DNA from 2 places in the Agromyces sp. Leaf222 genome. Region 1 is predicted to be linked to the other one. Evidence: riboswitches for the same ligand, from Rfam matches in the RefSeq annotation. Region 1 holds a riboswitch; the other holds the start of a gene.
The links. A riboswitch is a leader RNA that binds a small molecule or an ion and turns the genes downstream of it on or off. The one in region 1 is predicted to bind thiamine pyrophosphate.
Positions count from the first base shown of each region.

Region 1 (4,881 bases):
CGGTCTTGTTGTAGTAGACGGTGACGTACTCGCCGTAGTTCGGCACGCCGTACCAGGGGCCGGAGCCCATGATGCCCTCGTCGGAGTACTTGGCCGTGGTCTGCAGCGACGGGGCGAGCAGGTCGTCCCAGCCGTACTCCTCGACCGCGTCGGTGATGTCGGCGAGCAGGCCCTGGCTGGCGAGCAGGCCGGCGGTGGCGTTGCCCTTGGGCGACTCCATGACATCCGGTGCCTCGTTGGAGTTGAGCACCTGGCTGGCCGTGGAGCGGATCTGCTCGAAGCTCTTGTCCTCGTACTCGACGGTGGCGCCGGTCTCCTCCTCGAAGATCTCGATGGCCTTGTTCCAGGCGATGCCGACATCGCTGTCGGTGCCCTCGAAGTGCCAGAGCTTCAGCGTGTTCGGGTCGGACTCGCCGCCCGTCGAGCAGCCGGTGAGCAGTGCGGCGGTCGCGGCCAGTGCTGCGACGGCGCCGATGCCGCGCTTGGTGATTCCCATGGTGCGTTTCCTCTCGTGTGGTGCGTCTGGTCCTGGTGATGTTGGCTGGTTCTGGTGTCGTGGTTCTGGTGATCTGCGCAACTGTCGAAGCGCTTCGACGATGCGCCGCGTTCGACCTGGATGGTTCGTGTCGTGGAGTGGAGGATGCCTCAGAGCCGAGGCGCTGCGACCGACCCGCGATTCTGCGTGACGGGCGTGATGAGTTCGACGCCGAGGGCGTCGCCGCCGCGCACCTGGCGCAGCGCTGACTCGACCGCGATGCGGCACATCTGGTCGAGTGGCAGGGGGATGGAGCTGAGCGGAATGACGAGGTGCGACGTGTCGTAGCTCGCACATGCGGCGAACAGCGACAGGTCGCCGGGCACGTCGAGGCCGCGCTCGCGGATGCGGCGCAGCACCGACTCGACCACCGGCTCGTTGCAGTGGAAGATCACGGCCGTCATCTCGGGCGAGGCGACGAGCAGCTCGTCGAACGCGTGCTCGGCCGCACCGCGGGCGAGCGTCGGGGAGACGACGTCGAGGCGGATGCCGCGGGCCGCCGCCTCGGCCTCGAGCCCGGCGTTGAACCGCTGCACGAAGCCGGTTCCGCGCTCGAGGTACGTCGGCGGATGGCCGACGATGCCGATCGAGCGGTGCCCGGCCTCGGCGAGGGTCGTGATCGCGAGCCGGCCGGCCCGCTCGAAGTCGAGGTCGACGCACGAGAGGCCGTCGCCGTCGCCGGGGATGCCGATGAACGCGGCCGGCAGCGAGGCGCGTCGCACGACGTCGACGCGCTCGTCGTGGGCCTTGACGCCCATGGCGACGACGCCGTCGACGAGCGACGACGCCGCGACCCGGCGGATGCCGGAGACGTCGTCGTCGGTGGCGAGCAGCAGCACGTCGTAGTCGTGCTTGCGCGCCGTGTCGACGACCGCGGTGACGAACCGCATGTGCGTGGGCAGGTGCCCGTCGGTGTGGATCGGCGCCGAGAGCGCGAGGATGTTCGTGGTGGCGCCGGCGAGCATGCGGGCCCCGGCGTGCGGCTCGTAGTCGAGTTCGCGGATGGCGGCCTCGATGCGCGTGCGGGTCGAGGCCGCGATCGTGCGCTTGCCAGAGAGGGCGTAGGAGACGGTCGAGATGGAGACGCCTGCGACCTTGGCCACATCACTGATCGTCACCATCCCGGTACCCCCCTTTGGACCCCTCGTTGCCGTCGAAGCCGATGGATTCGAAGCGCTTCGACGACGTGAGAGCGAGAGTACGGGACGGCCGGTGCCGCGCGCAACCCTTTTGTTGGAATCAACCACAATTCGGTTTTCGCGGGCGGCCGGTCGAGCCGCCCGGCGGCCGAGGAACGCCGCTACTCGCGGAACGTGTGCCGGTACTCGGTCGGCGAGGTGCCGAGCACGCGGTGGAAGTGCAGGCGCAGGTTCGCGCCCGTGCCGAGCCCGACGCGGTCGGCGACCTGCTCGACGCCGAGGTCGGTGCGCTCGAGCAGCTCGCGCGCGAGGTCGACGCGGGCGCGCAGGATCCACTGCATGGGCGTGTACCCGGTGTCCTCGACGAAGCGCCGCGAGAACGTGCGCGTCGACACGTTCGCGTTGCGGGCGAGGTCGGCGAGCGTGAGCGGCTCCTCGATGTGCTCGATCGCCCAGTGCCGGGTCGCCGCGAAGAGCTCGCCGAGGTCATCGGGCAGTGCGCGCGGCACGTACTGGGCCTGGCCGCCGCTGCGGTAGGGCGCGGCCACGAGCCGGCGGGCGACGTGGTTCGACAGCGCGACGCCGTGATCGCGGCGCACGAGGTGCAGGCAGAGGTCGATGCCGGATGCCGCGCCCGCCGAGGTGAGCACCCGGCCCTCGTCGACGAACAGCACGTTCTCGTCGACCTTCACGAGCGGATGCCGCGCCGCGAGCGCCCTGGTGTAGTGCCAGTGCGTCGTGGCCCGGCGTCCGTCGAGCAGTCCGGTCGCCGCCAGTGCGAACGCGCCAGTCGAGATGGCGGCGAGCCTGGCACCTCGCTCATGGGCGGCACGGAGGGCATCGACGACGACGGGCGGCGGCTCATCGACATCCGGATGCCGGTAGCCCGGGATGAAGATCGTCTCGGCCCATTCGAACGCCTCGAGCCCGTCGGCCACGTGGTACGAGAGGCCGTCGCCACCGGTCACGGGCCCCGGCGCCGCGCCGCAGACGCGCACCTCGTAGGGCATCGAGGCGCGCGTCGTGAAGATCTGCGCGGGGATCCCGACGTCGAGCGGCTTGGCGCCCTCGAGCACGAGCACGGCGACGCGGTGGGCCGCCGCCCCGCGCGGATCCTCGTCTGCCATGCGGCCAGCCTGCCATGGCCCCGCAAGGATCCCGCCTCCCTCGCGGCGCGACGCACCGTCGTGCGGGCGACGTGTGGCCGGTCCCCGAGAGCCGGACCACCCCGCCGGGGCCCGAGGAGGAACGGTCTCGGTGCGAACGGCCGCAGCTGGAGATCGTCCGGCGGCCGCCGCCGACCCGGCGGGGCGTTGCGAGAACCGTAGTCGGCGCGCACCCGCGCCGCCATGGCCCAGACGAGGTTCGCCCTCGAACTGGGGTGACGCGCGAGCGCAGTAGGCTGGCGGGCAGTGACACGGGGTGCCGCGCTCCAGCCCCGCCCGGGCGATCGCGGCTGAGAACACACCCGTCGAACCTGATCTAGTTCGAACTAGCGAAGGGATGTCGCGTGAGCGATCGCCTGTCCATCGACCCCGCCCACCTCTCCGACGCGAGCGCTGCGCTGCTCGAGCGGCTGCGCGAGCATCCGCCGCTGGTGCAGTGCATCACGAACAGCGTCGTGACGAACTTCACCGCCAACGCGCTCCTGGCCATCGGCGCCGCCCCTGCGATGGTCGACATCCGCGAAGAGGCCGGCCTGTTCGCCGGCATCGCGGGCGGCCTGCTCGTGAACCTCGGCACGCCCGCCGAAGAGCAGCGCGATGCCTCGCGCGAGGCGGTGGCCGCGGTATCCGCCGCCGGAACCCCGTGGGTGCTCGACCCCGTCGCGATCGGCGCGCTGCCCGTGCGCACGGCGCTCGCGCACGAGCTCGTCGCCGCCGGCCCGACGGCGATCCGCGGCAATGCGAGCGAGATCATCGCCCTCGCCGGAGCGGGTGCGGGCGGTCGCGGCGTCGACGCCTCCGACAGCACGGATGCCGCAGCCGAGGCCGCGACCTCGCTCGCCCTCGCGCACGGCTCGGTCATCGCCGTGTCGGGCCCCGTCGACCTCATCACCGACGGACACCGCACGGCGCGCATCGCGAACGGGGATGCCCTGCTCACCCGCGTCACCGGCGGCGGCTGCGCGCTCGGCGCAGTGACGGCGGCGTTCCTCGGCGCGAGCCGCGACGCGGCCGGTGCCGCCCGTGCGGCCGGTGCCTCGGCGCTCGACGGGCTGCTCGCCGATCCCTTCGTCGCGACCGTAGCGGCCACCGTCGTCTACACGGTCGCCGCCGAGCTCGCGGCGGAGCGCGCGACGGGCCCCGGCTCGTTCGCCGTGACGTTCCTCGACGCGCTCGCGCTCGTCACGCCCGACGTCGTGCGCGCGCGGGCGAAGATCACGACGACGGGTGCCGCGGCATCCGACCCCGCGGCGGCCCGCTCATGATCACGCGGCGCTCGCTCGACCTCTCGATCTACCTCGTGACCGATGCCGCGCTCTGCGGCTCGCGCGGGGTCGTCTCCGTCGTGGCCGACGCCGTCGACGGCGGGGTGCGCGTGGTGCAGCTTCGCGACAAGACGGCGTCCACCGACGCGCTCCTGCGGCAGCTCGAGGCGCTCGCGTCCGCGATCGACGGCCGCGCCGCGCTGCTGGTGAACGACCGGGTCGACGTGGCCGCCGCCGCACGCGAGCGCGGCCTGCCGGTCGACGGCGTGCACCTGGGGCAGGGCGACGCCGCGGCATCCGCTGCCCGCGCCCTGCTCGGCGACGACGCGATCATCGGCCTCACCGCGAACGCGCCCGAGCACCTCGCGACGCTGCGCCGCCAGGCCCGCCGCGAGATCGACTACGTCGGCGTCGGCGTGATCCGGCCCACGACGACCAAGCCCGACCATCCGCCGGCGCTCGGCATCGAGGGGTTCGCACGGTTCGCCGCCGAGGCCGAGCTGCCGTGCGTCGCGATCGGCGGCATCACGCTGGCGGATGTCGCGGCGCTGCGTCAGGCCGGAGCCGCGGGCGTCGCGGTGGTGTCGGCGATCTGCGCCGCCCCCTCGCCGCACGATGCGGCCGCCGCCTTCGCCGCAGCTTGGAGCGGGCGATGACCGCGCGCGAGCCGGATGCGGGCACGGATACCGGCACCGGCACCGCCACCGGCACCGGCACCGGCACGACCGCGCGTCGGGTTCCGCGCGTGCTCAGCATCGCGGGCAGCGACCCGTCGG
Region 1 is NZ_LMKQ01000002.1:135,391-140,271, reverse strand. Features, by position in the region: gene ASE68_RS15625 (ABC transporter substrate-binding protein) at 1-496, opposite strand, end outside; gene ASE68_RS15620 (LacI family DNA-binding transcriptional regulator) at 646-1,656, opposite strand; gene ASE68_RS15615 (GlxA family transcriptional regulator) at 1,836-2,801, opposite strand; TPP riboswitch at 3,083-3,195, shown strand; gene thiM (hydroxyethylthiazole kinase) at 3,185-4,105, shown strand; gene thiE (thiamine phosphate synthase) at 4,102-4,761, shown strand; gene ASE68_RS15600 (bifunctional hydroxymethylpyrimidine kinase/phosphomethylpyrimidine kinase) at 4,758-4,881, shown strand, end outside.

Region 2 (4,881 bases), on a different contig from region 1:
CTCGTCGATCCCATCGAGATCCGCCGTGAACTGCTGCAGCTCTCGGGCAACGTCGCCGTGCGCCTCCGCAAGGCCGGGCTCGTGGCTCGCACCGTCTCGCTCAAGCTGCGCTACGGCGACTTCCGCACCCTCACGAGGTCGCGCACGCTGGGCGAGCCGACCGATGTCGCGCGTCGCATCTACGACGAGGCGACCGAGGCGCTCGTCGGGCTCATCGGCGACGGTCAGCGGGTGCGACTGATCGGCGTGCGCGCCGAGAACCTCCGCGAATCCGGGTCGGGCGCGATGCTCTGGGACCCCGACGAGGAGTGGCGCGATGCCGAGCGCACGATCGATCGGGTCTCGGCGAAGTTCGGGCGGGGCGCCCTGCGTCCGGCATCGCTCGTGCAGCGCGAGCAGGTGCGCGAGCAGCGTCGCGCGGCACGGTCCGACGCTGGCGACTCCGCTGCGCCGCCGCCGCCGGCGGCGCGCCGCACTCGACCCGGTCGCGACGAGGGCGACGGTGACGCCCCCTTCGACCCGACCGCCGCCGGATGGGGCTGGTAGCCGCGCCCCGGCACGGGTAGCGTGGCCGACATGGCTGAACTCGTATTGGACCTGGCAGAGCGCGTCGCGGGCGTCGGAGTGAAGACCGCCTACGGCGACAAGATCGAGATCGACGGCGTCGAGGTGGTGCCCGTCGCCCTCGGCTACTACGGGTTCGGCGGGGGCAACGGCAATGGCGACGCCACGTCCAACTTCACCGGCAGCGGAAGCGGCGGCGCAGGAGGCGGGCTCTCGGTTCCGCTCGGCGCCTACGTCGGCGGCGGCGGGCGGGTGAGGTTCGAGCCGAACGTCATCGGGCTCGTGCTCGTCGCGACCCCCTTCGTGTTCGTCGTCGGGCACGCGTTGAAGTCGGTGATCCGCGCCCTCAAGCGCTGAGCCGAGCCCACTCGGAGGTCTGAACTCGCGGGCAGCGGCGATGCTCGTGCGCGAGCGACGGTGACGCCTGCGTGTACGCTGGTGCACGAACACGGGAGTCCGGTGAGCCGGGCTGAGAGGAAGGTTCTCAACCTTCGACCGTCGAACCTGATCTGGATCATGCCAGCGCAGGGAGGCATCCACATCTCAACAATCCCGTGCCGCTTTCCTTCGAACGAAAGGGCACGCCAGTGCACACATCCACCAACCGGGCCGCAGCCACCGCAGCACCCGGGTCCTCCGTCTCGTCGTCGCCGCGCTTCCGCTGGCGCGTCGTCGACATCGTCGTGGCGAGCGTCATCGGCGTCGCCGTCGGCGTCGTCTTCTGGGCCTGGGGCGTGGTGTGGGGGCCCATCTCCGCGCCGATCGAGGCGCTGCTCCCCGGACTGCAGGCGGCTCCCGCGGCGCTCTGGGTCATCGCCGGCGTGCTGGGCGGGCTCATCATCCGCAAGCCCGGCGCCGCGCTCTACACCGAGCTCGTCGCGGCCGTGGTCTCCGCGCTCATCGGGAGCCAGTGGGGTGGGCTGCTGACCATCGAGGCGGGCCTCGTGCAGGGGCTCGGCGCCGAGCTCGTGTTCGCGATCTTCCTCTACCGCAACTGGCGGTTCCCGGTCGCGCTCCTCGCGGGGGCGGGTGCCGGGCTCGCGATGGCGATCAACGACCTCGTGCTCTACTACGCCGGCGCTGCGCCGCTGTTCTCGACGATCTACACGATCTCCGCGGTCCTCGGCGGCGCGGTGATCGCCGGCGGCCTGTCCTGGCTCGCGGTTCGCGGACTCGCACGGGCTGGGGCGCTCGACCGGTTCGCCGCCGGGCGTGAGCTGCGGACGGTCTAGCCGCCGTGCACGGCGACTCGCGCCCACCGGCCGCTTCCGTCAGCGCACGCGGCTGGGGATGGCGTCACGGAGGGCGGCGCCACCCGGCCGTGCAGCACCTCGACCTCGAGATCGGCCCAGGCGAACGCGTGCTGCTCCTCGGCGCCTCGGGGGCCGGCAAGTCCACGCTGCTGCACGGTATGGCCGGCGTGCTCGGCGGCGACGACGACGGGGAGACGCTCGGCGAGCTGCTCGTCGACGGCCGGCATCCCGCCGCCATCCGCGGCCGGGCCGGGCTCGTGCTGCAGGACCCCGACGCGCAGGTGATCATGGCGCGCGTCGGCGACGACGTGGCATTCGGGCTCGAGAACCTCGGGGTCGCGCGCGACGAGATCTGGCTGCGGGTTCGCTCGGCGCTCGATGCCGTCGGCCTCGACCTCCCGCTCGGGCACGCCACGGCCGAGCTCTCGGGCGGCCAGCGTCAGCGCCTCGCCCTCGCCGGCGTGCTCGCCATGCGGCCGGGCCTGATCCTGCTCGACGAGCCGACCGCGAACCTCGACCCCGAGGGCGTCCGCGAGGTGCGCGACGCCGTCGCCGCGGTCGCGTCGGCCACCGGCACGACGCTCGTCGTCGTCGAGCACCGGGTCTCGACCTGGCTTCCGGTGGTCGACCGCGTCGTGGTGCTCGGCGCGGCGGGCGGCGTGCTCGCCGACGGTCGCCCGTCCGAGGTGCTCGCCGAGCGTGCCGACGAGCTCCGCACGGCCGGCGTCTGGCTGCCAGACGAGGTGCCGTGGCGTGCACCCGCAGCGGCGGCCGGCCCGCGGCATCCGCTGCTCGAGGCTTCGGCGCTCGACATCGGGCGCACCGCCGGCGCTCCCGTGCAGCTCGGCATCGACCTGACCGTCGACGCCGGGCGCGTGCTGGCGATCGCCGGCCCGAACGGCGTCGGCAAGTCGACCCTGGCGCTGACCCTCGCGGGCCTGCTCGAGCCCCAGGGCGGCGACCTCGCGGCATCCGAACTCCTGACGCGTGGCCTGCGCCCAGAACCGTGGCGCTGGCGTTCGCGAGACCTCCTCACCCGCATCGGCACCGTGTTCCAGAGCCCGGAGCACCAGTTCCTGACGGGCTCGGTGCGCGCCGAGCTCGAGGTCGGTCCGCGCGCCCTCAAACTCGGCGCCGGTGAGCGACGGGCCCGCACCGACGAGCTGCTCGGCGTGCTTCGGCTCGACCATCTCGCCGGGGCGAACCCGTTCACCCTCAGCGGGGGCGAGAAGCGACGGCTCTCGGTCGCCACCGCGATCGCGACGCGACCCCGCGTGCTCGTGCTCGACGAGCCCACCTTCGGACAGGATGCCGCGACCTGGCGCGAGCTCTCGAAGCTGCTCGTCGGCCTCCGTGACGACGGCGTGGCCCTCGTCGCGGTGACGCACGACGAGGTCTTCGTCGACGCGATCGCCGACGACCGGTTCGAGTTGCGCCCGCGCGAACAGGGTGCCTCGACCCAGGCGGCGACCACCTCGGCGGGCGTCGCCGAGCGCAGGGGAGGTTCCGGCCGATGAGCATCGCGAGCATCCGACCCGGCTTGCCCCTCGCCGCCGTGAACCCGGTCGCGAAGGTCGCGGCCACCGTGCCGCTCAGCATCGTGCTGATCCTCACCCTCGATGTCGTGTCGGCGACCGTCGCGATCGTCTGCGAGCTGCTCGTGTTCACGCTCATCGGCCTCGGCGGACTGCTCTGGTCGCCCCGAACACTGCCCGTGTGGATCGCGGCGCCCCTGACCGGGCTCAGCATGGTGCTCTACGGTGCGCCGTCGGGCGCGACGCTCTGGGACTTCGGGCTCATCCACGTGACCGAGGGGTCGGTGCAGATCGGCCTCGCCACGACGGCCCGCGTGATCGCGATCGCCCTGCCCGCGGTGGTGCTGTTCCTCACGATCGACCCGACCGACTTCGCCGACGGGCTCGCCCAGACGCTGCGGCTGCCCGCCCGGTTCGTGCTCGGCGCCCTCGCCGCGCTCCGCCTGGTCGGGTCCTCGATCGACGACTGGCGCACGCTGAACCTCGCCCGTCGAGCGCGCGGCATCGCCGATCGCGGGATGCTCCTCCGATTCCTCGGGCAGGCGTTCGCGATGCTGGTGCTCTCGATCCGCCGCGGCAGCACCCTCGCGACCGCGATGGAGGCCCGCGGCTTCGGCACGGAGGTCGAGCGCACGTGGGCCAGGCCCGCGCACTTCGGGCGCACCGAGTGGCTGGTGATCGCGGTCGGATGCCTCGTCGCGGCGCTGTCGGTGACGATCGCCGTCACGACGGGAAGCTGGAATGTCGTCTGGTCGTGATCCGGCCCGCGCGGGGCACCGGCTGCCCGATGCGGCCCTGCAGGCCGTGCGAGCGGCCGTCACCGGCATCCGTCGACCGCTCGTGCTCATCGACGGGCCCAGTGGCGCGGGCAAGTCGACGTTCGCCGATCTGATCGTCGCCGCATGGCCGGGGCGTGCGCCCGATCTCATTCGCCTCGACGACGTGTACCCGGGGTGGTACGGCCTCGAACGGGCCGTCCAGAGCCTCGAACGCAGCCTCGTCAGGCCGTGGCTGCGCTCGACCCCGGGTCGCACGCAGGGGTGGGACTGGGAGGCGGACCGGCCCGCCGTGGTCACTCCGCTCCGCCCGGGCAACGCGCTCGTGATCGAGGGCTGCGGCGCGCACGGCACCGCGCCGGACGTTCGCTCGGCCGTTCGCGTGCGGGTCGACGCGCCCGACGCCGAGCGCCGCGAACGCGCGCTCACGAGGGACGCCGGCGCGTTCGACCCGTTCTGGGACGTCTGGGATGGTCAGTGGCGCAGGTACGAGCGGCGCCTGGGCGCGACATCCGCAGCCACGATCAGGGTGCGGATGCGCTGACGGCCGGCCCGAGAGGGCGCGCACGGTCGCGCACCGAGTCGACCCGTCAGCGGCCCTGGGCCTCGATGAAGGCGCCGATCACCGGGAACGGGTGCGTGAGCCGCCAGATCGGCCCGGGGTCGCGGATCTCCTTCGTCAGCCGCAGGGGCGACGACACGGCGTCGCCGCCCGTCGAGACGGTCACCCTGCCGATGTCGCGCGCGTCGGAC
Region 2 is NZ_LMKQ01000001.1:1,938,288-1,943,168, forward strand. Features, by position in the region: gene ASE68_RS08490 (DNA polymerase IV) at 1-546, shown strand, start outside; gene ASE68_RS08495 (hypothetical protein) at 577-921, shown strand; TPP riboswitch at 1,003-1,114, shown strand; gene ASE68_RS08500 (ECF transporter S component) at 1,152-1,796, shown strand; gene ASE68_RS08505 (ABC transporter ATP-binding protein) at 1,886-3,334, shown strand; gene ASE68_RS08510 (energy-coupling factor transporter transmembrane protein EcfT) at 3,331-4,110, shown strand; gene ASE68_RS08515 (hypothetical protein) at 4,094-4,672, shown strand; gene ASE68_RS08520 (hypothetical protein) at 4,719-4,881, opposite strand, start outside.
Region 2: another riboswitch for thiamine pyrophosphate. It lies ahead of ASE68_RS08500 (ECF transporter S component); the one in region 1 lies ahead of thiM (hydroxyethylthiazole kinase).